Regions from separate parts of the Sodalis sp. RH24 genome, predicted to be linked through region 1. Evidence: predicted binding sites of a transcription regulator. Region 1 holds the regulator's gene; each other region holds the start of a gene.
What was found. The regulator Fur, encoded in region 1, represses iron uptake genes when iron is present. The targets are predictions, from matches to a motif close to ATAATAATGAGAACNACTATCAA.

Region 1 (5,172 bases):
CAGTCCACCACGTTTACGCCGAACACTTTTTTTACCGGCAGACGACCGATAAATAAATTCTCCAACACGGTTAATTCATCGATAACGCTTAATTCCTGGTAAATTATTCCAATGCCCAATCTGGCAGCGACTTTATGATCAAGCTTCGCGTACTCAACATTATTAATTATTATTTTCCCCGCAGTCGGTTCGTAAATACCGGAAAGTATTTTCATCAAGGTTGATTTGCCGGCGCCGTTTTCACCTAATAAAGCATGTATCTCATTAGGGTATATTTCCAGGTCAACTGATTGCAACGCCTGGACGGGACCAAAGGATTTGGCGATCCCCTCCATTTTAATATATGGAGTGCTCATATTACTCTCCGGATTAATGACAAGACGGCGGGAATAGGCGGTCTTGCGGCACCTGGACTATTTGGTGACTAATATAGAATCGACGGTTTCAATTTTCGGCTGGGCATCAAGCGCAATCAGCTTGCCCGCTTTCACCGTATTCACCAGGATGGCCAGGCCGTTGGCGCCGATTTCCGCCGGATTCTGGGCCACGGTGGCGGTCATCATGCCCTGGGCGACCATCTTGCGCGCCTCGGGAATACCGTCGGTGCCGACCACCAGGATCTTGCCGGTCTGTCCCGCGTTGGCCACCGCCTGCGCCACGCCCATCGCCATGGTATCGTTGGCGCAATAGAAGGCCTTCAGCTGGGGATGACGTTGCAGCACATTGGTCGCCACGTCCAGGGCCTTGATGCGATCCCAATCCGCCGGCTGGCTGGCCACCAGCTTGATATGGCTGTTGGCCTTGAACTCCGCGGTCGCGCCGTTGCGCCGCGCCTCGCCCGAGGCGTTGCCGGCCTTGCCTTCGATAATGGCCACTTCGCCGCCCTGGGCGCCCAAGCTATCGATAATAAATTTGGCGCCTTTCGCGCCGACCGCGACATTATCGGTGGTGATAAAGGCTTCGACGTTGCCCTTGGCCTTGGCCAGGCTGGCTAAATCGATTTTTTCGTCGAGGTTAACCAGGTGAATCCCTTTCTGATAAGCCTTGGCGACGGGAATCACCAGATTCACCGCCGATAAAGGCGCAAAGGCGATGCCTTTATAATTCTTATTGGTTAAATCCTCGAATAATTGTAATTGCGATTGGAAGTCGCCTTCCGACGGTGACGCGAATATATCCACCGTCACGCCGAGATCCTGGGCCTTTTTCTCAATGCCTTGTTTCATCTCTACCCAGAAAGGGTTGGATAATGTTTTAAGAACAACGGCGTAATCGGCTGCCGCGTGGACCACGGTGGACAACATCAGTCCACAGGCGGCGCCACCGGCCAATTTAAGAAATTTATTCATTATTCTATCTCCAAAAGAGAATTATTTATAATCACGCTTCAGGTACTTGGTAATGGAACTCGTTTTTTCCAGGTTTTTATTCGCCAGCTCGATATCCTGCCGCGCTACCGAGACATAAAACGCATCCAGCAGCGTAAGCTGCAAAATACGGGCCGAAGCGTTTCTGCCTAATAACGGCGTTTCCGGCGCCGGTGAACAAATATTAAAATCAGCCAGCTGGGCTATGGGGGAATTGCTGCTATGGGTAATACAAATGATCTTGGCCCCATTATCCTTGGCAATCGACACCACCCGTTTCAGATCGCTGGTGCGGCCCGAATGGGATACCACCAACGCCACATCGCCCGGTTGCAACAGGGAGGCCGACATCATCATCAAATGCGCGTCCAGGTAGGCATTGCAACGCAAGCCGATTTTCAGGAATTTATGCTGCACGTCCGCGCAAATGGAATTAGAGCCGCCGACGCCGTACAGCTCGCGCTGATGGCCGGCAAAAAAGCATTGGGCCGCCTGCTGGATGACGTTGGCGTCGACTATCGCCTGGCCTTCGACAATGGTGCGTACGGTCAGGTTAAACACTTTGTTGACCACATCCTCCGGGCTGTCGGTGGGCGAGAGTTCGGCGGTGATATCATGGTCGGCATGATCGAAATACTCGACGATGGCGCTGCGCAGCTGGCGAAAGCCGCTGAAACCGAGAATTTTCGACACCTTGACAATCATGGCTTCCGACAGGCCCAGACTCAGGGCCACCTCTTTGATCCCCGAGACGTCGGTGAGGTTGCCGGGAGATAAAAACCACTCCACTATCCGGCTTTCGTTTTCAGTCATGCCTTCTTGTTTAATACGAATATAAGGAGCAATGCCTATGCCGCGCGGCATATCGTTTTGCAGTTCCGCATCATTCATCTGGACTATCTCTGGTGATTAACATTGCCTGTCACTATATCACCATGGCGAAAGTTTAAAATCTGCTGCGAACTTCACGTTTTTTATTAATTTATAAATTAACTTTTTGTGTAAAAATCGAGTCATCGATCCGGGTTAATTTCAGGAAGGTATTTTTGGCTATATTAATTCAATAAAATCATATAATTAAAATGTATCTTTTGTTGTCGCTTACTGCTGACAGCGAAAAATAGCTTTATCATCAGATTCACAGAATAATTTACCCGGTGAAAAAATCGCAATAAAAACGCTGTCGTTTCAATGGATTACGCAAATTAGCCCAAAATAGCGTCCCAGGGCCTCTATTTATTCTTTATTTATTTTTATTTTCTGTGAAGTTTTCTGGAGTTTGCCGGCGGTGAGCACGGCGGTGATTGGCGGATACGACGCTTGTCGACGCGCTTCGGGAAGGAAACGTTACCAGGGAAGGGGACGGGCGGCGTTTAGCCTCATTGAAAAAATCGTTGCAGGGTGAGAAAGCGGCGCGATAACAGCCGCTTTGGAGAAACGGACCGCGCCGCGGTTATTCTTTTACGCCGTTGAGCATATCGGCGTGATCGTGCAGCGTTTCGTCTTCGCGGCAGTTGCCGATTTCACAATGCCCATACAGATATAAGCTATGGTTGGTCAGCTTGATATTGTGCCTTTTGGCAATATCACGCTGGCGCGCTTCGATGAACTCGTCGCGAAATTCGATAACCTTGCCGCAGTCCAGACAGATCAGGTGGTCATGATGATACTGTTGCGTCAGTTCAAAAACGGATTTGCCGCCTTCAAAATTGTGGCGGGTTACGATACCGGCGTCGTCAAATTGGTTTAGCACGCGATATACCGTGGCCAGGCCGATTTCCTCACCCATATCGATCAGTTTTTTGTACAGATCTTCCGCACTGACGTGATGGCATTCCGGATCTTGCAACACTTCCAGAATCTTCAGTCTGGGAAGGGTGACTTTCAGGCCGGCCTTCTTCAATGCAATATTATTGTCAGTCATGCGGGTTTAGTCCTGTTACTTTGATAATCTGATTGTAGGCTAACTTAGCCTATAACATCGGTCGGCCCGAAAAATGTGACGCCGTCTCATTATAAGACTGCCTGTCCAAAATGAAAACCGCGCCTTGTTAACAACTATAGCCCGTTTCAGGGGGCGAATTCTGCAACATTTTGCTAAAAAGGGTGGAACCGCTGCGCTATTGTACCGCGTTGTGGATAAAAGTTAAAAACTTGTATCTATTAATTTGAAAGGATTTAGTTATCAGTGAGGTTGGCGGCGCCGTCCCGACGCCATGACGGCAACCGATTCTCTTGCCGGGCGCCGTCGCGACGGCACCCTCCCGCACGGCTTGACTTTAGCTGAGCTGCAATTCAGCGCTGATTTGCTTCACCCAGCCGTCCACGCGTTCATTGGTCAGCTCGGGCTGGCGGTCTTCGTCAATGGCCAGGCCGATGAAGTGATTGTCGTCCGCCAGTCCTTTCGACGCTTCGAAATGATAGCCGGCGGTGGGCCAGTGACCGACGATGGTCGCGCCGTTGGGCTCGATAATGTCGCGAATGGTGCCCATGGCGTCACAGAAATATTCGGCGTAATCCTCCTGATCGCCACAGCCGAACAGCGCCACTTTTTTGCCGGAGAAATCTATTTCTTCCAGGGTGGGGAAAAAATCATCCCAGTCACATTGCGCTTCGCCGTAGTACCAGGTCGGGATGCCGAGCAGCAGGGTGTCGAACCGCGCCAGGTCTTCTTTACTGCTTTTGGCAATGTCATGAACTTCGGCAACATCCGCACCCAGTTGCTTCTGAATCATTTTGGCAATATTTTCGGTATTGCCGGTGTCACTGCCAAAAAAAATGCCTACAGTTGCCATGAATTTGAAAACCTCTTAAATATTATGGATATGTTCCGTAACAGAATCAGCGATGCTCTGCGGCAATCATAGCAGACCCTTATGCGGGGAGAAACTCGCCGGCCGGGTTTTGTCGCAAATTTGCCCCGTTCGCGGCCTTGGGCCCTGGACGGGATGGCGCTTTACCGGGCCGGCAAGTTTACTCCGGATGCGGATCCGCGCCTTGCTGCCGTTCAAGCTCGGCCAGTAAAATCAATTCGATCAGCTCGCTGCGCGACAGGTTTTGCCGGTAGGCCAGCTCATTTAACGCATCCACCGCCTCGGCGTTGATTTTCAGCTCCACCCGGCGCAGGCCGCGCTTTTTATCCCGGCGCAGCTGGTTACGCTTGTTGATGCGCAACTGCTCATCGCGGGACAGGGGGTTGGTCTTCGGTCTTCCCGGGCGCCGCTCATCGATAAATAAATCCAGGGTGGTGCGGTCCGTTTGTTCTTTTGCCATAGGTCATGAAGGGATTGTGCATCAAGAAGCAGGCGGGCAAACCCCGTCCGGCGGCGTGGCTGGCTACGCCGCCGGACGCGCATCGCCCGTAACGTTATGTTTTATGTACGCCGGGGCTGCCATAAAACACAGCGGGCCATGTTACCCCAGCCCGGTAGCAAACGACAATATTAAACTCGCCGGCGCTAATCCCGGCGGCGGCCCGGCCTATTCTTCCAGGAAACGGGCCAGGGCGCGCATGAGCGCCGCGGGTTTTTCCGCATGAACCCAATGACCGGCGCCGGCGACCACATGCGCCCGCGCCCGGGGGAACTGGCGTTGGATCGCCTGGCGGTAACCGTCGTCCAGATAGGGCGATTTTTCACCGCGGATAAACAGCACCGGCCCTAGCCAGGGCGCCGACTCCCGCCAGCCGATAAGCGCCGGATAGTTATCCCACAGCGCCTCGACGTTAAACCGCCACCGGCCCTGGTGAAAGGATTTCAGCAAAAACTGGATGGTTTCCTCATCAAGGGCGTCATGGCGCATGAGC
Region 2 (5,172 bases), 1.2 Mb from region 1:
AGCACGCGCCGATAACCACGGCCAGCAGACGTGGAGAGGACGTGATTCGCCCTACGGGAGAAAAATCGGCAGTACGCATGTGCAGAAAACCCTTGCTGAATAATAATGAGAATGATTCTTATGAGAGTTCAGGATTATGCAAGAGGATGCATTATTTGCAAGACAATATTTTAGATATTAGTAATTCTTTTGTCTTAAATTAACAAATCTCATGCGTCGACGGGTATTTGCCCGGTATTCCCCTGTAACACGCGGGGGAATACCGGGCTATGAACCGTTCCGAGGCCAGGCGCACCGGTCTGTTAACCGGTCCGCCGGCGCGGTGTGTAAATAGATTAGCGCGCCTGATGCCAGGGTAATACATCAGCCGGCCTGCCGGCGCAGTAAATAGATAAAATAGGGCGCGCCGAAGAAGGTGGCCAATAGCCCGGCGGGAATTTGATAAGGGAAAATAATAAATCGGCCGCACCAATCGGCGATCATCATCAGCACGCCGCCCAGCAGGCAGGCCGCCAGCATCTGTGGCATGGGACGGCGAAATCCGGTCAGCCGGGCCATATGCGGCGCCATCAGGCCGATAAAACTGAGCGGGCCAACGTTCAGGGTGGCGGTGGCAATCAACCCGGCGGCCAGCAATAGAATGGCCATACGCGCCGGTTTTAACGCCACGCCCGCCGCGCGCGCGGTGGCGCCGCCCAGCGGCAGCAGGTCCAGCCAGCGGCGCAACAGGGGCGCCGCCGCCAGCAGTACCACGGCGATAACGGCGGTGCGTATGGCCTGGGCGCCGCTGACCTTGTAGGTGGAGCCGGATAGCCAGGTCAGCACCGATGACATGCGCGGATCGCCGCTGACCAGCAGCAGGGTAAGCAAGGTGGTGAACAGCGTGCTCAGCGCTATGCCCACCAGCAGCAAACGCCCGCTGGAAAACCCGCCGCGCTGCGAGAGCACTATAATCAGCAGCAGCGTCAGGGCCGCCCCCAGGCTACCGGCCGGCAGCAGCCAGGCAAACGCGTCGTCCGGCACCAGCAGCAACAGCAGCACCACGCCAAAGGCCGCGCCGGAACTGATGCCCAGCACTTCCGGGCTGGCCATCGGGTTGCCGGTCATTTTCTGAATCAGGGTGCCCGCCGCCGCCAGCATCGCGCCGGCCGCGCCGGCCGCCAGCACGCGCGGCCAGCGCCAGCGCCACATCTCCTGTAGCGACCAATACCAGCCGTAATTATCGCGTCCCAGCGTCAGCGCCACGACGGCGACCAGTATCAGCAGCGCAACCCCTGCCAGTACGGCCGGCGGCGTCATCCGCCGCTCCGGCCTGAGCGTCTGGGCGTTATCCGCGGCCATGGCGCGGGTCTCCCTGAGCTTGGGCAACAGCCATAGCAACAGGGGGGCGCCGATCAGGGCGGTGGCGGCGCCGGTGGGGATTTCCCGCCACAGCCGAGCCAGCAGGATCATCAGTTGATCGCTGAGCAACAGCAGCAGCGCGCCCAGCAGGCAGGAAAACCCTAAACGGGGCAGCAGGCGCCGGGCCCCGAGCATACGCGCCAGCAGCGGCGCGAACAGGCCGATAAAACCAATAATGCCGGCGGCGTTGACCAGAAAGGCGCTTAACACGATCGCCACGCCGATGCCGCCGACGCGCGCGGCGATAAGGCCCAGGCCCAGGTTGCGCGCCACGCCGTCATCCAATCCCATCAGCATCAGCGGTCGCAGCATCAGCAATATCAGCAGCAGGCCGACGGCCAGCCGGGGCAGCAGGAACTGTACCCTGCTCCAATCCTGCTGGTTGAGCATGCCGCTGCTCCAGAGAAAAAGGGTTTGCAGCCGCTCATAGTTAAGCAGCGCCAGCAGGCTTTTGGCCGCCCCGCAGTAAAGCCCCAGGACCAATCCCGCCAGAATCAGGGTGACCGGCGACAACCGGCGCCCCCAGGAAACGCCGAACACCAGGCCGCCCACCGCCAGCGCGCCGGCTATCGTCGCCAGTTGGCGGGTCGCCTCGTCGCCCGGCAACGCCAGGAGGGTCGCCACCGTGAGCCCCAGTTGCGCGCCCGCCGACACCCCGAGCGTGGTGGGTTCGGCCAGCGGATTGCGCAGTATTTGCTGGAACACCACCCCCACCAGCCCCAGCCCGGCGCCCACCAGCAGCGAGAGCGCGGTGCGCGGCAGCAGGCTGTAGTGAAACAGCATTTGATCAATACTGCCGGTATCGGGATGGCACGCCGCCCGCCACCATAAACCGGGCGCGAGCTGAAGGGTTAAATTAAATACCGCAAGCGACAGCGCGGCAAGCGACAACGCCAGGACCAATGCGGCGGATAAGCGCGGAACGCGTTTACTCATGCCCGTGGCTCCATCGCCTGCCCGAGCATCCGGCAAAAGCGCATGGCGGCAAGGGTGGCGCCGAAAAACCACACCGCGGGCAGCACCCGCAGCTGTTTTTGCCGGACAAAAGGCAGCGTTTGCCAAAGCGTGGAACCGGCCACTTCCGCCAGGGGATCCTGGGCGCCGCGATGAAAACACAGCGCCCTGACGCCCCGGAACTGCGCCAGCCGCTCAAGGCCCACCGTTGCGCTGCCCCAGACATTTTCCTCGCCGTCCCAGGCGTTCGCCACCCCCACCCGATCCAGCACATCCTGGAGCAGGCTGTTTTTGCCGATAACCATGATGCGGCGGCTGTCGATAAAGGAAAACAGCAAGACGGGGGGAAGCGGAAGGGATCCAGACGCCAGCCGCTGCCGGGTCTGGTCCAGTTGCCGGTCGAGATCGGCCATATGTCGTTGCGCCCGATCCGGCATCCCCAGGCGCCCGGCCAGGGCGACGATATCCTGGCTGGCCACGGCCAAAGGCCGATCGCCTTGCCGGCTAAAACGGAAGGTCATGGTGGGCGCAATGGACGCGACGCTTGCAGGCGCCGGGCCAAAACCCTCCGATAGCAGGATCAGCGAGGGCGCCAGGCGCTGCATCGCTTCCATATTCGGTTCGTTGCGCAGCCCCACGTCCAGCACCGACGGCGGCAGCGCCGGCTCCGCCACCCAGCTGCGGTAATTCGGCGCGTCGGCAATGGCCATCGGCGTCACGCCAAGGGCCAGCAGCAGCTCCGCCGGGCGCCACTCCAGCGCGATAATACGTGCCGCATCGGGTATGGGCGCGGCGGCGGCGCGGCGGGAAAACCACCAGGGCAACACGGCCATCGCCTGTAAAAGACGTCGGCGATAGGCATCATGAGTCTGCATAAATTTTAAATATTAATAGTTATCATTCTGATTTTGATCGCCTATTATGCGCATTCGGAGAGAGACCGCAAGCCGCCCGCCTGCCGGAAGCTCTTTGCCTTGTCCTTAATCAATAGTCCCGATCGATACAGGAAGCGTATGAAGCCTGACGCAGCAGCACCCACCCCCGGATGCGCCATTGATATCAACGGCAGTTTTCTCTTCTCCGTTCCCAGCGGCGGAACGGGCTATTCGGCGGCGGATTTATGCGCGCCGGAAACGGCGCTGGCGCTACTGGAGCCGTTCCTGCGGCTGAACGAAGGGGGCGACCGGGCGGCGGTGATCTCCATGTGGTCGCAGTGGTATTTTGCCCTGCTGCTGGCGCCCTGGACAAGGATCGCGCTGCTGCATGACTGGCGGCTGCCGGCGGATCCGCGCGCGATTCAATTTACCCAGGGAGCGCAATCCGCCGTGCCGGAAAAATTTATCCTGGCCGATCGCGGCGCAAAAATCGCCGGCGGCGTCGCCATCCCCGCGCTGTTCGGGCAGTTGGTGGAGACGCATGTGCTGCCGGTTTGCCGGACCTTCGGCGAGTTGGCCGGCATCAGGCCGGGCCTGTTCTGGAACAACGCCGCCATCCGCGTCGCCCACGGCATCGATATGGCCGCGGAACAAGGCGCCGATACCGGGGAAGCCAGGGCGTTTCTCGCCACCAAAACCCTGACGGACGGCGCGCCCAACCGGCTGTATCAGCCGGTACGGGTGGTGGAGCACGACGCCGGCCCGAAAATCATCCGCCGGCTGTGCTGCCTGCGCTATAAGCTCAGCGGCCTGGAATATTGCCCGAGCTGCCCGCTGTTGGTGGCGCAAGAGCGTAAATGCCGGCATCGGGAACAGCAGGGCTAAGCGTTCGCCACTGCGGGCATGACGCCGGGCAAGACGTATTTCTCCGCGCCCCAGGCCTCGCACCGGCGGCCGCTCGCGCCGCGGGTACTCCCGCCGCATAAACGGCTCCCCGCACGGTGCCTTGCCCGGGCGGCGATCAGAGCAGTTCCATCACGCGCCGGGTTTCTTCGACACCCACCTGCCAGAGGGCCAGCATCTCCTCGTCGGCGCGCTGATAATACCCGCCGTAGTTGCCGTCGCCCAGCATCGCGCGGGCCTTGGCCGGATTGAGCTTGCGAAAGCCGACCAGATCGAGCATCGGTTTTTGCCGGTCCGGCTGGGCGACGCCCGCCAGCCGGGTCCAGGGGAAATTTTCCATCCATGAGGCATGCGAGGCCACCGGATCGGTTTGCTGTACCTTTGCCCAGGTGAGCGGCGCGCACCACCAGTTATGCAGCTGTACCATCACCTCGGGATTGGCCACCATCCATTCGCTGATAATATGCTGCGCCGGCATATTACCGCCGTGGCCGTTAACCAGCAGGACGCGCTTAAAGCCCTGCCGTTTCAAATTATCGAGAATATCGTACAGCAGCCGGAGGTAAGTGCCGACCCGCAGGCTGATGGTGCCGGGAAAATCGCTGAACGCCGGCGTCATGCCGAACGGCATTACCGGGAATACCGGTATGCCCAGCGGCTCGGCCGCCTCGACGGCGACCTTTTCGGCCAGGATGGAATCCACCGACAGGCTGAGAAACGCATGCTGCTCCGTACTGCCCAGCGGCACCACCACCCGATCGTCCCGGCCCAGGTATTCTTCCAACTGCTGCCAATTCATTTCACTGATTTTCATGATATTTCCTTCAATCCTGTCACGGAGGGCACATCCGGCGTCAGCAGCGGCATCACCACACGCCTGATATCGCCGCTGTCAGGAATATGCCGGTATTCAAACGCCTGTTGGCCGGGAGATAAGGCGTCCTGTAACGCCTCGGCGCCGGTGGCGTAGACCAGCACATCGGCATGCGCCAGATAGCGGTTCAGTTCAGGGTCGTCCCGATGCACCACGGTAATGGAC
Region 3 (5,172 bases), 680 kb from region 1:
GGTCCGCGTAACTGGACAATGCCTGAGATTGCTGAGAAATTATCCGATCTTTTAGGTCGTACGGTCACCTATATTGACCGCTCACCCAATGAACAGCGCGCTGCATTACTTGCTGACGGTCTTTCACCGTTTGTCACTGAACTGCTTATTGGACTTGACCGGATTTTCAACCATTCAGTGCTGATTGAGCGCACTTTGACTGTTGAAGAATTAACTGGATTGCCCCCGCGCTCATTGTCAGATTGGCTGCAGGAAAATATTGCGTTTTTCAATCGGTAGATCCGGGGTGTCATCAGGCACTACGTTAAAGAGATCTCCTCATCCAATATTGATGAAAATGAACGTTAATCAAATTATTCATAACATTCGCAATGAATAAGATAATTTATCTGGTGCTTATTACCTATAAAACGCATGGCCCTAATGAAAGTACTAACGTAACCGCGATGGAGACAGGCCAAAACGCTGTGTAAATCTTTCAGCGAAGCGTGAAACCGATTTGTAGCCGCAGGCATCTGCCACCTGCGTCATGTTCCAGTTGGTGGTTTGTATCAGCAATAAGCCGTGGTGCATGCGTATATCCACGAGAAGCTTCTCAAAGCGGATACCCTCTTCGCGCAACCGCCTTCGCAGGGTTGATTCGCTCATAGCCAATGCTTCACCGGCGGAGCGGGCAGTCCAGCCGATTTCTGGTGAGGCGCGTAGCAGATGGCTTAAACGTGGGAAGACGCCCTGTCGTTGTGGAAGGGTAAAATGAATATTTTGCTCGGCAAGGACTAACAGTAAGTCAAAAATTCTTAACCGAATCCTTGCATCGCTAAGACTCGGCTGATCCAGGTTTTTCAGTAACGTTCGCAATGATTCGTGTAGAGCGCTATTAAGATCAACCGTGGTGAACTGAGGTTTCTTTTTGGCACTGGAAATGTCGCCCTGAAAAAACTGATAAAAATATTCCAACACATCTGCACTGAAAGTGAGAAATATTGACCGGAACGGGGAGTCATTACTCGGGGGATATTTGGTATAATCGGCAATCACGCCCTGATCTATAAAACCTACGGCGGCCTTATCAGCTAATGTATGGTTTTCCCCCGAAGCCAGGAACTCAATTCTTCCCGCTAATACGATCAGCACCGTCGGTTCAAAGAAGAAAAAAGAGGGGGTACTCTGCTCCACCCTGAGTTGCGGATAAGCCACCGAAACCAGATTATTACGGCTGGTGCTGCTGCCATAAAAACCAGACCAGGAAAATTGTTCACTGCTCAAGGCGTATTTCTCATCTGATGCGAATAACCTATTTTCTCTGGTCATGGTTTACCTGCTGCTTAGACGCTGAGCGTTACACTTTCACGTCCGGGTTAAGACTGTAGACTCCAGTCAGCGTAGCTTTGGCCAAAACGTCGCTGTTTTCCAGCGTGCGACGGATGTTAGCACCAGTAAGCTCTCCTGCTACGTTCAATGTCGGGGTCGGGAGCGCATATAATGTGAATACATAATGATGGATTATTTCATCATTCCACGGCGGACAAGGACCATCATAGCCATAGTAGGTGCCTGCCATCGACTCATCATTGGCAAACCACCCGGTATAATCATTTATGCCATGGGTCAGTCCATCTGGCGCAGAGGGACCCTGTTTGCCTCCAGCGGAAATGCCATGGGATTGTGACCCCTCAACGATTTCGCTCTGACCCGCCGGGATATTTAACAGTAACCAGTGAAAAAAATCGGCGCGGGGCAACGATGCCGGGACACTCTTACCTGGCTGATTTACATTTTCAGCACTGGTAGGAACATCGGGATCGTGGCAAAGGAGCACCAGCGACTGCGTACCCGCGGGAACATCTTCCCAGCGGAGGTGTGGGTTAAGGTTATCAGATAAACGGATATTATTTTCAGGATCGTAAACGGCAAAACTATTCTTGCCGGGGATGGCACCGCCATCTTTAAAATTATGGCTATATAATTTCATGCTGTTGCCTTGTCTATAAATGGAAAAATCGATTATACGACTTTCACAAACCTTACCAGTGCCTCATCCAGTCAAATTTCTTCCTGAAGCTATCATTTTGGCTGGACATGCTTAGTTTAAAACAAAAAACGTATCACGTGAATGATGGCTGCTTTTGTTTTGGTGAAGCCGAAGAATGGCCGAAAAGAAGAATAAAATGACCGAATTTAGCAATGTGCTTTGTAATTTATTTAATTATATTACCTTCTCTTGAATAATAATGAGTATCATTATCATATAAAGGCGTGTAAAATGTATCTCAATAAAGCGCGAGTAACAGCCCCATTTCGATTGAAATTAAGTGTTTTTTATTTTCTTACTTGTTTTTCCCAGGCACATGCAACACCGATTGATGAAGGTAGTGAAAATAAACTTAATAACAATAATAAAGACGAAACGATGGTTGTAAGCGCAAGCGCCAATGGAATGGATAAATCTACAAGCCAGGCACCTGCGTCTGTCACTTCGATATCAAGTGAAGAAATCCAAAAAAAACCTTATCGTGATATCGCAGATTTGCTCCAAGGGGTTCCGGGTATCACTACCACGATTGGCGGGGATCACAAGGAGATAAATATTCGTGGCATGGGATCTGATTATACCTTATATATGGTCGATGGTATGAGAATTGACTCCAGGGATACGAGCCGTTTATTTGATGGCTATGGTCAGATGAATGCCTGGATGCCTCCTGCTTCTGCAATAGATCATATTGAGGTTATACGAGGGCCGATGTCCGCTTTATATGGATCAGATGCAATGGGTGGTGTAATTAATATAATAACACGTAAAAATTCAAATAAATGGCAAGGAAGTATTGGCGCCGATTTTACAATGCAGGAGCATAGTGATTCGGGTAATATATTTCAGAATAATTTCTTTTTAACCGGTCCATTGATTGACAATATCCTTTCAATGCAGGCTTATGGAAATTATTCTAAGCGTGACGAAGACGATATCTATAATGGTTATCGAGGTAGCAAAAGAGATAACATAACAGGCAAGATAACACTAACCCCTTCGGATAAACAAGAAATTACTTTTACAGCTAATCATACACAACAGGATATAACTCAGACCGTAGGGAAGTCTATTAGCCCAGCATATAATTATGTCACTGGCGTGCCGACAGATTACAGGAAAAAGACTGAGGTTAACCGTTTTTCTGTAAATCATATTGGCTATTTGCCCATTGGAAAAACAGAATCGTATATCCAAAGCGAAGATTATACGATAGGTTCTGAGGATGTTTGGCTAAAGAATTTAAACATGCGATCCTCACTTTCTTCAAATATAGGCAGCCATATCCTGACCTTTGGTGGAGAACTTAGTATTAAAAAGTTACATGATGGAACATCAAATCAGCTATCCAGTGAGACAGATCTAAAACGTACCGAAAAGTCCTTGTTCCTGGAAGACGCATGGCTGGCTACTGAAGATTTCACTTTAACTTCAGGTGTACGTTTTGATGATGATGATCAGTTTGGGAGTCACTGGAGCCCGAGAATTTATGGTGTCTGGAATGTTGCCACAAACTGGACGATTAAAGGGGGCGTCAGTAGTGGTTTCAAAGCACCGGCTATTACAGAAACTTCAACATCGTTTGGTACCGTATCTTATGTTGGCAACGTTTACGGAAATCCTGATCTGAAACCGGAAAAGTCAATAACCCAAGAAATGGGACTCCTTTATGACAACGATGAAGGATTAACAGGAGGTATTACATTATTTAATAACCAGTTCAAGGACAAGATAGATACAGTATCTTGCCCAGAAAACCAATGTCTGTCAGTACCTAATGTTTATGGTGCTTACCCACTTATCTATACAAATATTGGTAAAGCAGTAACTCGGGGTGTTGAAGCCTCACTTGCTTTTCCTGTTACTGAAAAAGTAAGCATTGCGAATAACTATACATATACCTATTCAAAACAGCAGTCTGGTGAAAATAAAGGGAAGCCACTTAATAAACTGCCTAAACATCAATTCAATAGTACTGTTAATTATCAATATAGTGAGAGGTTGAAAACCTGGCTGGCAATAAATATTCGCGGAAAGGATAGTGATAATGTAGGTGGTGCACAAGCGACTATATTACCTATCCAGGCACCTTCATTTGCCATGTTAGATATCGGAGCGGATTATGCAGTCGCCAAAAATGTAGATATTAAGGCTGGTGTTTCAAATATTCTCGACAAAAAAATTCGTTATGATGATTATGGTTATGTTGAAGATGGCAGACGATACTGGCTTGCTGTGAATTATTCTTTTTAGGTAATAAAAACGGGGGGAGGACGGCACCCCCTTTCTATTTTTTAATTTCATGCAAATCGATAAGTTTTGAAGATGAATTTTTTAAATCATTAAAATAACTCAGCGGTGGTTTACCTAATATTTTTTTGAACATGGTAACAAAACTGCTTGCATTTTCATAACCCAGGTCAAGTGCAATAGCGGTAATACTATCCCCCTCGGAAATTCGCTGAAGTGCTATAACTATATGAAGTTGCTGCTTCCATCTGCCAAAGCTCATGCCCAGCTCATGTTGCACTAACCTGGTGAAGCTTCTTTCACTCATATTGACTCTTAGCGCCCATTCATGAAGTTTAAGTGAATTATTCGGACTTTTAATAAGCTCATTGGTTACTGAATATAAGCGCGATTCTGAAGGCATTGGAAGACTAACTTCGAGTTTAGTCGTAGCTTTTAACTGATCGACTAATACATCTATTATTTTTTTTTCGGATTCTGATAATGTAGATTTGCCGTTAAAATTTGAGGCAAAAAAAATCAATTCACGCAAAAGAGGATGTACAGAAAGAGTTGCACATTCTTCAGGAAGCCCCTTTATTTTAGTAGTGTCAATGAATAAGCAGTAACAGCTAGTATTGCCGGCTCCTCTTGTAGAGTGAACTGTATTAGTTGGTATCCATATAGCACATTGCGGTGGTATTAGGTAGATTGATTTTTTTACTTCACATATTATAATTCCTTTTGGCGAAAATATTAGTTGAGCTTCAGGATGCTGATGTGGCTTGAGTTCCCAGCAATCTGTAAAATTATCTGATTTAATGGATAAAACTGGTAAAAAGGGATTTCTCACTTCAGAAATTTCGTAATGGTTTACTGTATTAAATGAGCGATCAGTTGTCATAGAATTC
Region 4 (5,172 bases), 1.4 Mb from region 1:
TGATCGTCGCTGAGCTGGTGCAACGCCAGTTGTTGCTGTTCGCACAGCTGTACCAGCCGGCCGGTGATTTCATGGGCTTCTTTAAACGGCACACCCCGGCGGGACAGCCAGTCCGCCACCTCGGTGGCCAGGGTAAAGCCCTCCGGCGCCTGCTGCAGAAGTCGTTCGCGGTCGACGACCAGGGTCTCGATCATGCCGGCCATGGCCGGCAGAACCAATAACAGCTGTTCAACCGTATCCATGGCATTGCGCTTGTCTTCGATCAGATCGCGGTTATAGGACAGCGGCAGGCTTTTCATGGTGGCCAGCATCGCCGTCACGTTGCCGATTAAGCGCCCGCTTTTGCCGCGGGTCAGCTCGGCGATATCGGGGTTTTTTTTCTGCGGCATAATGGAACTGCCGGTGGCGTACGCATCATGCAGCGATACCCAGCGGAACTGGCGCGAGGCCCACAGGCAGACCTCTTCGCACAGCCTGGAGAGATTGACGCCGAGCATGCCGCCGGCAAACAGAAATTCCGCCACATGATCGCGGCTGGCCACCGCGTCGATGGAATTTTCGCAGGGGCCGTCGTAACCCAGATCCCGCGCCGACAGCTCGGGGTGCATGGCAATCGCCGAACCGGCCATGGCGGCGGCGCCCAGGGGGGACAGCGCGCAACGTTTATCCCAGTCCTGCAAGCGCTCGACGTCGCGGGCAAACGATTGGGCATGGGCCAGGAGCTGATGACCGAACACGATGGGCTGGGCCTGCTGCAGGTGGGTAAAGCCGGGGGCGATGCTGTTGATATGCTGCTGCGCCTGCTGCACCAGCGCCGTTTGCAATCCCAGCAGGGCGAGGACGATTTTCCGCGCGTTATCGCGCAGGTAAAGGCGCAAATCGTTGGCGGTCTGGTCATTGCGGGACCGGCCGGCGCGCAGTTTACCGCCCAGTTCCCCCAGCCGCTCGGTCAGCATGCGCTCAATAAAGGTATGCACATCCTCATCATCAATACTGGGCTGGATACGGCCCTGGCGGTGGTCATCGGCCAATTGCCCGATGGCCGCCACCATCAGGTCGGTTTCCCGCGCGTCCAGCAGCCCGGCGCGCTGCAATTCGTAAGCATGGGCGCGGCAGCCTTCCAGGTCGTAGGCGGTGAGGGCAAAATAGGCGTCGGGGCTGCGCGACAGCGCGCTGAGCGCGGCGGCGGGGCCGCTTTTGAAGCGTGCTCCCCATAAACGTTCTACCGGTTGTGGCATGGCATGCTCCTTTCATGGCATGGATGTTGCAATCTTTGCTTTATCCGCGGTCGGTGATGAAGACCGGAAGAAAAGAGGACAAACATCCGCTGGCCATGGCGAAATGAGATAAAAGAGGCTGTTAAATTGATAATGGAGAACGAGGGCGTGGGGGTAAATAGTTATTATGGAAAGTCCACTTTCCAAATTTGGAAACACGTCGCCAGTCAAAAGTGATATTAATCAGCAGAACATTGGCGTTGCCGATTTAAAGCTTTTGCGGGTATTCAAAACGGTAGTTGAGGCCGGAGGGTTTACCGCGGCCTGCAATGAATTAAATATCGGACTGGCGGCGATAAGTAAACAAATATCCGATCTTGAAATCCGTTTCGGCATGAAACTGTGCACCCGGGGACGTGAAGGATTTTATCTTACCGAGCATGGTAAAGTGGCTTATCTGGCGTGTCTTGATTTGTTCTCATCGATAAATCAGTTCCGGGATACGTTAAATCATGCCCGCCATGAAATATTCGGTGAATTAAATATCGGCATTATCGATAATACCATCACCGACGCGCAGTCACCGGTGGTGGGGGCGCTAAGCGAGATACACCGCCAGGCGCCCAAGGTCAGCGTGCGTCTCCATGCCACCCAGCTTGAGGAAATCGAGCGCGGCGTTATCGACGGCCGTTTCACCTGTGGCATAATACCCGTCTACCAGGAAAAACCCGATTTTGATTATTTCTTCCTTTATCATGAAATAGCCTATCTTTGCTGTTCAAACCGGCATGAGCTGTTTTCTTTGGCGCCTAACGCATTAACCAATGAGCGTATTGCCAGCGCCAGTTTAATCAGGCATTTCTACACCAATCATGGCCATCAAAATCCCGGGCTTCATTTTTCCTCTTCCAACGCCGTGGCGGTACAGGTCGAAGCGGTTACCATGCTTATCCTTACCGGTAATTATGTCGGATTTTTGCCCGCACATTATATCAGCCGCTATGAGCGCGAAGGAAAAATCAAAGCGCTCAAACCGGAGAATATCTCGGTGACCACGCCGTTTAATCTGGTGGTAAAAAGAGGCGCGGCGTTAAATTCCGTGGTGAAGTTATTTCGTGATGCGCTTAAAAATGCCGCCATCGCCCCGGCGGATCATACCGGGGCAGAATAATGCACCGGCCCCGCGGCATTGCACCACCCCTGGGCAATCGCTTAAAAGATTTATCACCCACTTGGAAAATATCCCGCAGCGCCAGTCACCTTACCGATTCCGCCCGCCGAACTGACATTGGTTAAATTTATTTACATATGTAAAGCTAATGAGTAGTATTCTCATTATCTTCTTTGCGCGCCCTTCTATGCCAGACTCATCAGGCTGCGCGGGGCGGGCAAGAATCATAAAAGTAGCGGTTAAATCATTGATTTAAAACAATAACGGTCTTGTGGAGAAAGAGAATGTCGGCAGTGCCAGGGGTAATGAAACGCAGCGCGGGGCAACGGGTAACTCATTCAGGCTGGACATGCTCTTTGTCCCTTATTGCCACGTTGATTTCATCCTTTGTCAATCCGGCATGGGCGGATGAGCCGGCCGGCGAAAAAGCGTCTTCTGATGAAACGATGGTGGTCAATGCCCAGGCAAGCGGCGCAACCGATGCCGCCCGGCAGGATTACAGTGTGCCGGTCACCCGCGCCGGAACAAAAATGCTGCTGGTGCCGCGTGATATTCCTCAGTCCGTCAGCATTATCAGCAAACAGCGCATGCAGGATCAAGACCTGCAAACCGTGGGCGAGGTGCTGACCAATACCACGGGCATAACCGCCAATAATATCGACTCCGATCGTTCAACGTATTATTCCCGCGGTTTTTTCATCAACAATTTTCTTTATGATGATATTCCCACCACCCTGAGCGACGTTTGGAACTTCGGCGACGCCGGTTCGGATACCGCCATTTATGATCGTATCGAAGTGGTGCGCGGCGCAACGGGGCTCCTGACCGGATCGGGCAATCCCTCCGCCGCTATCAATATGGTGCGCAAACGTGCCGATAGCCGCGAATTCCAAGGCTCTGTTTCCGGCACTTACGGCACGTGGGATAAGCAACGGATGGTAGCCGATCTTTCCGCGCCGCTGACGGAATCAGGCAATGTGCGCGGCCGCGTTATTGCCGGCTACCAGGATAACGATACCTGGCTTGATCGCTATCATAACCGCAAAAAATTCATTTATGGCGTTATTGACGCCGACCTGACGGATTCCACCACGCTATCACTGGGCTATGATTATCAGGAAAGCGATACCAGCAATCCCACCTGGGGCGGGTTGCCGACCTGGTACAGCGACGGCAGCCGCACGCATTTTGACCGCAGCTTTAATCCGGCGCCGGACTGGAGCTACTCCAGTCATGAGTCGAAAAAAGTCTTTGCCGATCTGACCCAGCGTTTTGCCAACGGCTGGCAGCTGCGCGTCAACGGCACCCATGCCGAAACCGATTTCGACTCCAAGCTGATGTATGCCGACGGTTTCCCGGATAAGGACACCGGCGAGGGCGTTTCCGCCTACGGCGGCTGGAATAAAGGCAAACGTAAGCTGGATTCCGTCGATACCTACGCCACGGGACCCTTTGAGCTGCTGGGCCGACAGCATGAGCTGGTGGCCGGCGCCAGCTACAGCAAACAAAATAATCATTTTTTTAACTCCCAGGCCACCATCACCGAGTCCGATATCGGCAATTATAACAACTGGAACGGCCATATCGCCGATGCGGACTGGAGTCCATGGGTTGATTATTCCAACGACACCATCCGGCAAAAATCGGTCTATACCGCGGCCCGTTTTTCGCTGGCCGATCCGCTGCACCTGATCGTCGGCGCGCGCTACACCGACTGGCGCGCCAATGGTTCGACCGCCACCAGCGATAAAGACGACGTCACGCCCTACGCCGGCCTGATTTATGATATCAACGACACCTGGTCCGCTTATGCCAGCTATACCGCCATCTTCCAGCCGCAGACCTACCGGGACGCCAGTAAAAACTATCTGGACCCGACGACGGGTAAAAACTATGAAGCCGGCCTGAAAGGCGACTGGTACAACAGCCGCCTGACCGCGTCTTTGGCGATTTTCCGTATCGAGCAGGATAATGTGGCGCAAAGCGAAGGCACCTATATTCCCGGTACGACGGAAATGGCCTATCGCGGCGTCGACGGCACCGTCAGCAAAGGCGTCGAGTTCGAACTTAACGGCGCGGTAACCGACAACTGGCAAGTCACTTTTGGCGGCGCGCGTTATGTGGCCGACGATCAGGACGGCAACGCCATCAACGCCGAACTGCCGCGCACCTCGCTGAAATTGTTTACCCGTTATCAACTGCCGATGCTGCCCGATCTGGCGGTGGGCGGCGGCGTAAACTGGCAGAACCATACCTGGCAGGATGCCGCCGGCCCGCAGGGTACGATGCGCGCCGATCAGGGCAGCTACGCGCTGGTCAGCCTGTTCAGTCGCTACCAGGTTACCCGCCAGCTTTCGGTGCAGGCCAATATCAACAACCTGTTCGACAAAGAGTACTATGACTACCTCGGTCCTTACGCGGTATATGGCGCGCCGCGCAATATGTCGGTAACGGTGGGTTACACCTTCTGATCATAGACAGGGCGGGAGATATCCCGCCTTGTCTTCTGGCATCCATACCCGTTAAACCGCGGTTTTAACAGCGGCGTCAAATCGTTCCTCCTTTAAAAATCTGGTAGCCTAGGTCAATAGAGTAATTGACATCTTCATGGCGGATTTTTTTCAGCACCATTTCCGCCGCGCATTTTCCCATGCCGATGCGCGGGGTAATGACGCTTGCCAGGCGGGGGGTTATGGCCCGGCCGATATCCAGCCCATGGAAACCGGCGATGGCGATATCGCCGGGGACGGGGATATTTTGCCGCAGGCATTCCAGCAGCGCGCC

Region 2: the regulator Fur is predicted to act here: its motif matches at 3,240-3,262, upstream of fhuF (siderophore-iron reductase FhuF).
Region 3: the regulator Fur is predicted to act here: its motif matches at 2,226-2,248, upstream of ACL2XG_RS06230 (TonB-dependent receptor domain-containing protein).
Region 4: the regulator Fur is predicted to act here: its motif matches at 2,531-2,553, upstream of fhuE (ferric-rhodotorulic acid/ferric-coprogen receptor FhuE).

The regions. Positions count from the first base shown of each region.
Region 1 is NZ_CP178729.1:2,027,750-2,032,921, reverse strand. Features, by position in the region: gene alsA (D-allose ABC transporter ATP-binding protein AlsA) at 1-356, opposite strand, end outside; gene alsB (D-allose transporter substrate-binding protein) at 414-1,349, opposite strand; gene alsR (transcriptional repressor AlsR) at 1,371-2,258, opposite strand; gene fur (ferric iron uptake transcriptional regulator) at 2,821-3,291, opposite strand; gene fldA (flavodoxin FldA) at 3,647-4,162, opposite strand; gene ybfE (LexA regulated protein) at 4,341-4,640, opposite strand; gene ACL2XG_RS09345 (alpha/beta fold hydrolase) at 4,848-5,172, opposite strand, start outside.
Region 2 is NZ_CP178729.1:3,189,280-3,194,451, forward strand. Features, by position in the region: gene ACL2XG_RS14500 (TonB-dependent receptor) at 1-79, opposite strand, end outside; gene fhuB (Fe(3+)-hydroxamate ABC transporter permease FhuB) at 364-2,337, opposite strand; gene fhuD (Fe(3+)-hydroxamate ABC transporter substrate-binding protein FhuD) at 2,334-3,230, opposite strand; gene fhuF (siderophore-iron reductase FhuF) at 3,369-4,115, shown strand; gene ACL2XG_RS14520 (creatininase family protein) at 4,252-4,947, opposite strand; gene ACL2XG_RS14525 (GntR family transcriptional regulator) at 4,944-5,172, opposite strand, start outside.
Region 3 is NZ_CP178729.1:1,346,725-1,351,896, reverse strand. Features, by position in the region: gene ACL2XG_RS06245 (SDR family oxidoreductase) at 1-279, shown strand, start outside; gene ACL2XG_RS06240 (helix-turn-helix transcriptional regulator) at 433-1,311, opposite strand; gene ACL2XG_RS06235 (YbhB/YbcL family Raf kinase inhibitor-like protein) at 1,340-1,972, opposite strand; gene ACL2XG_RS06230 (TonB-dependent receptor domain-containing protein) at 2,264-4,285, shown strand; gene ACL2XG_RS06225 (AraC family transcriptional regulator) at 4,320-5,165, opposite strand.
Region 4 is NZ_CP178729.1:3,448,557-3,453,728, reverse strand. Features, by position in the region: gene argH (argininosuccinate lyase) at 1-1,238, opposite strand, end outside; gene ACL2XG_RS15685 (LysR family transcriptional regulator) at 1,405-2,388, shown strand; gene fhuE (ferric-rhodotorulic acid/ferric-coprogen receptor FhuE) at 2,694-4,859, shown strand; gene idnR (DNA-binding transcriptional regulator IdnR) at 4,936-5,172, opposite strand, start outside.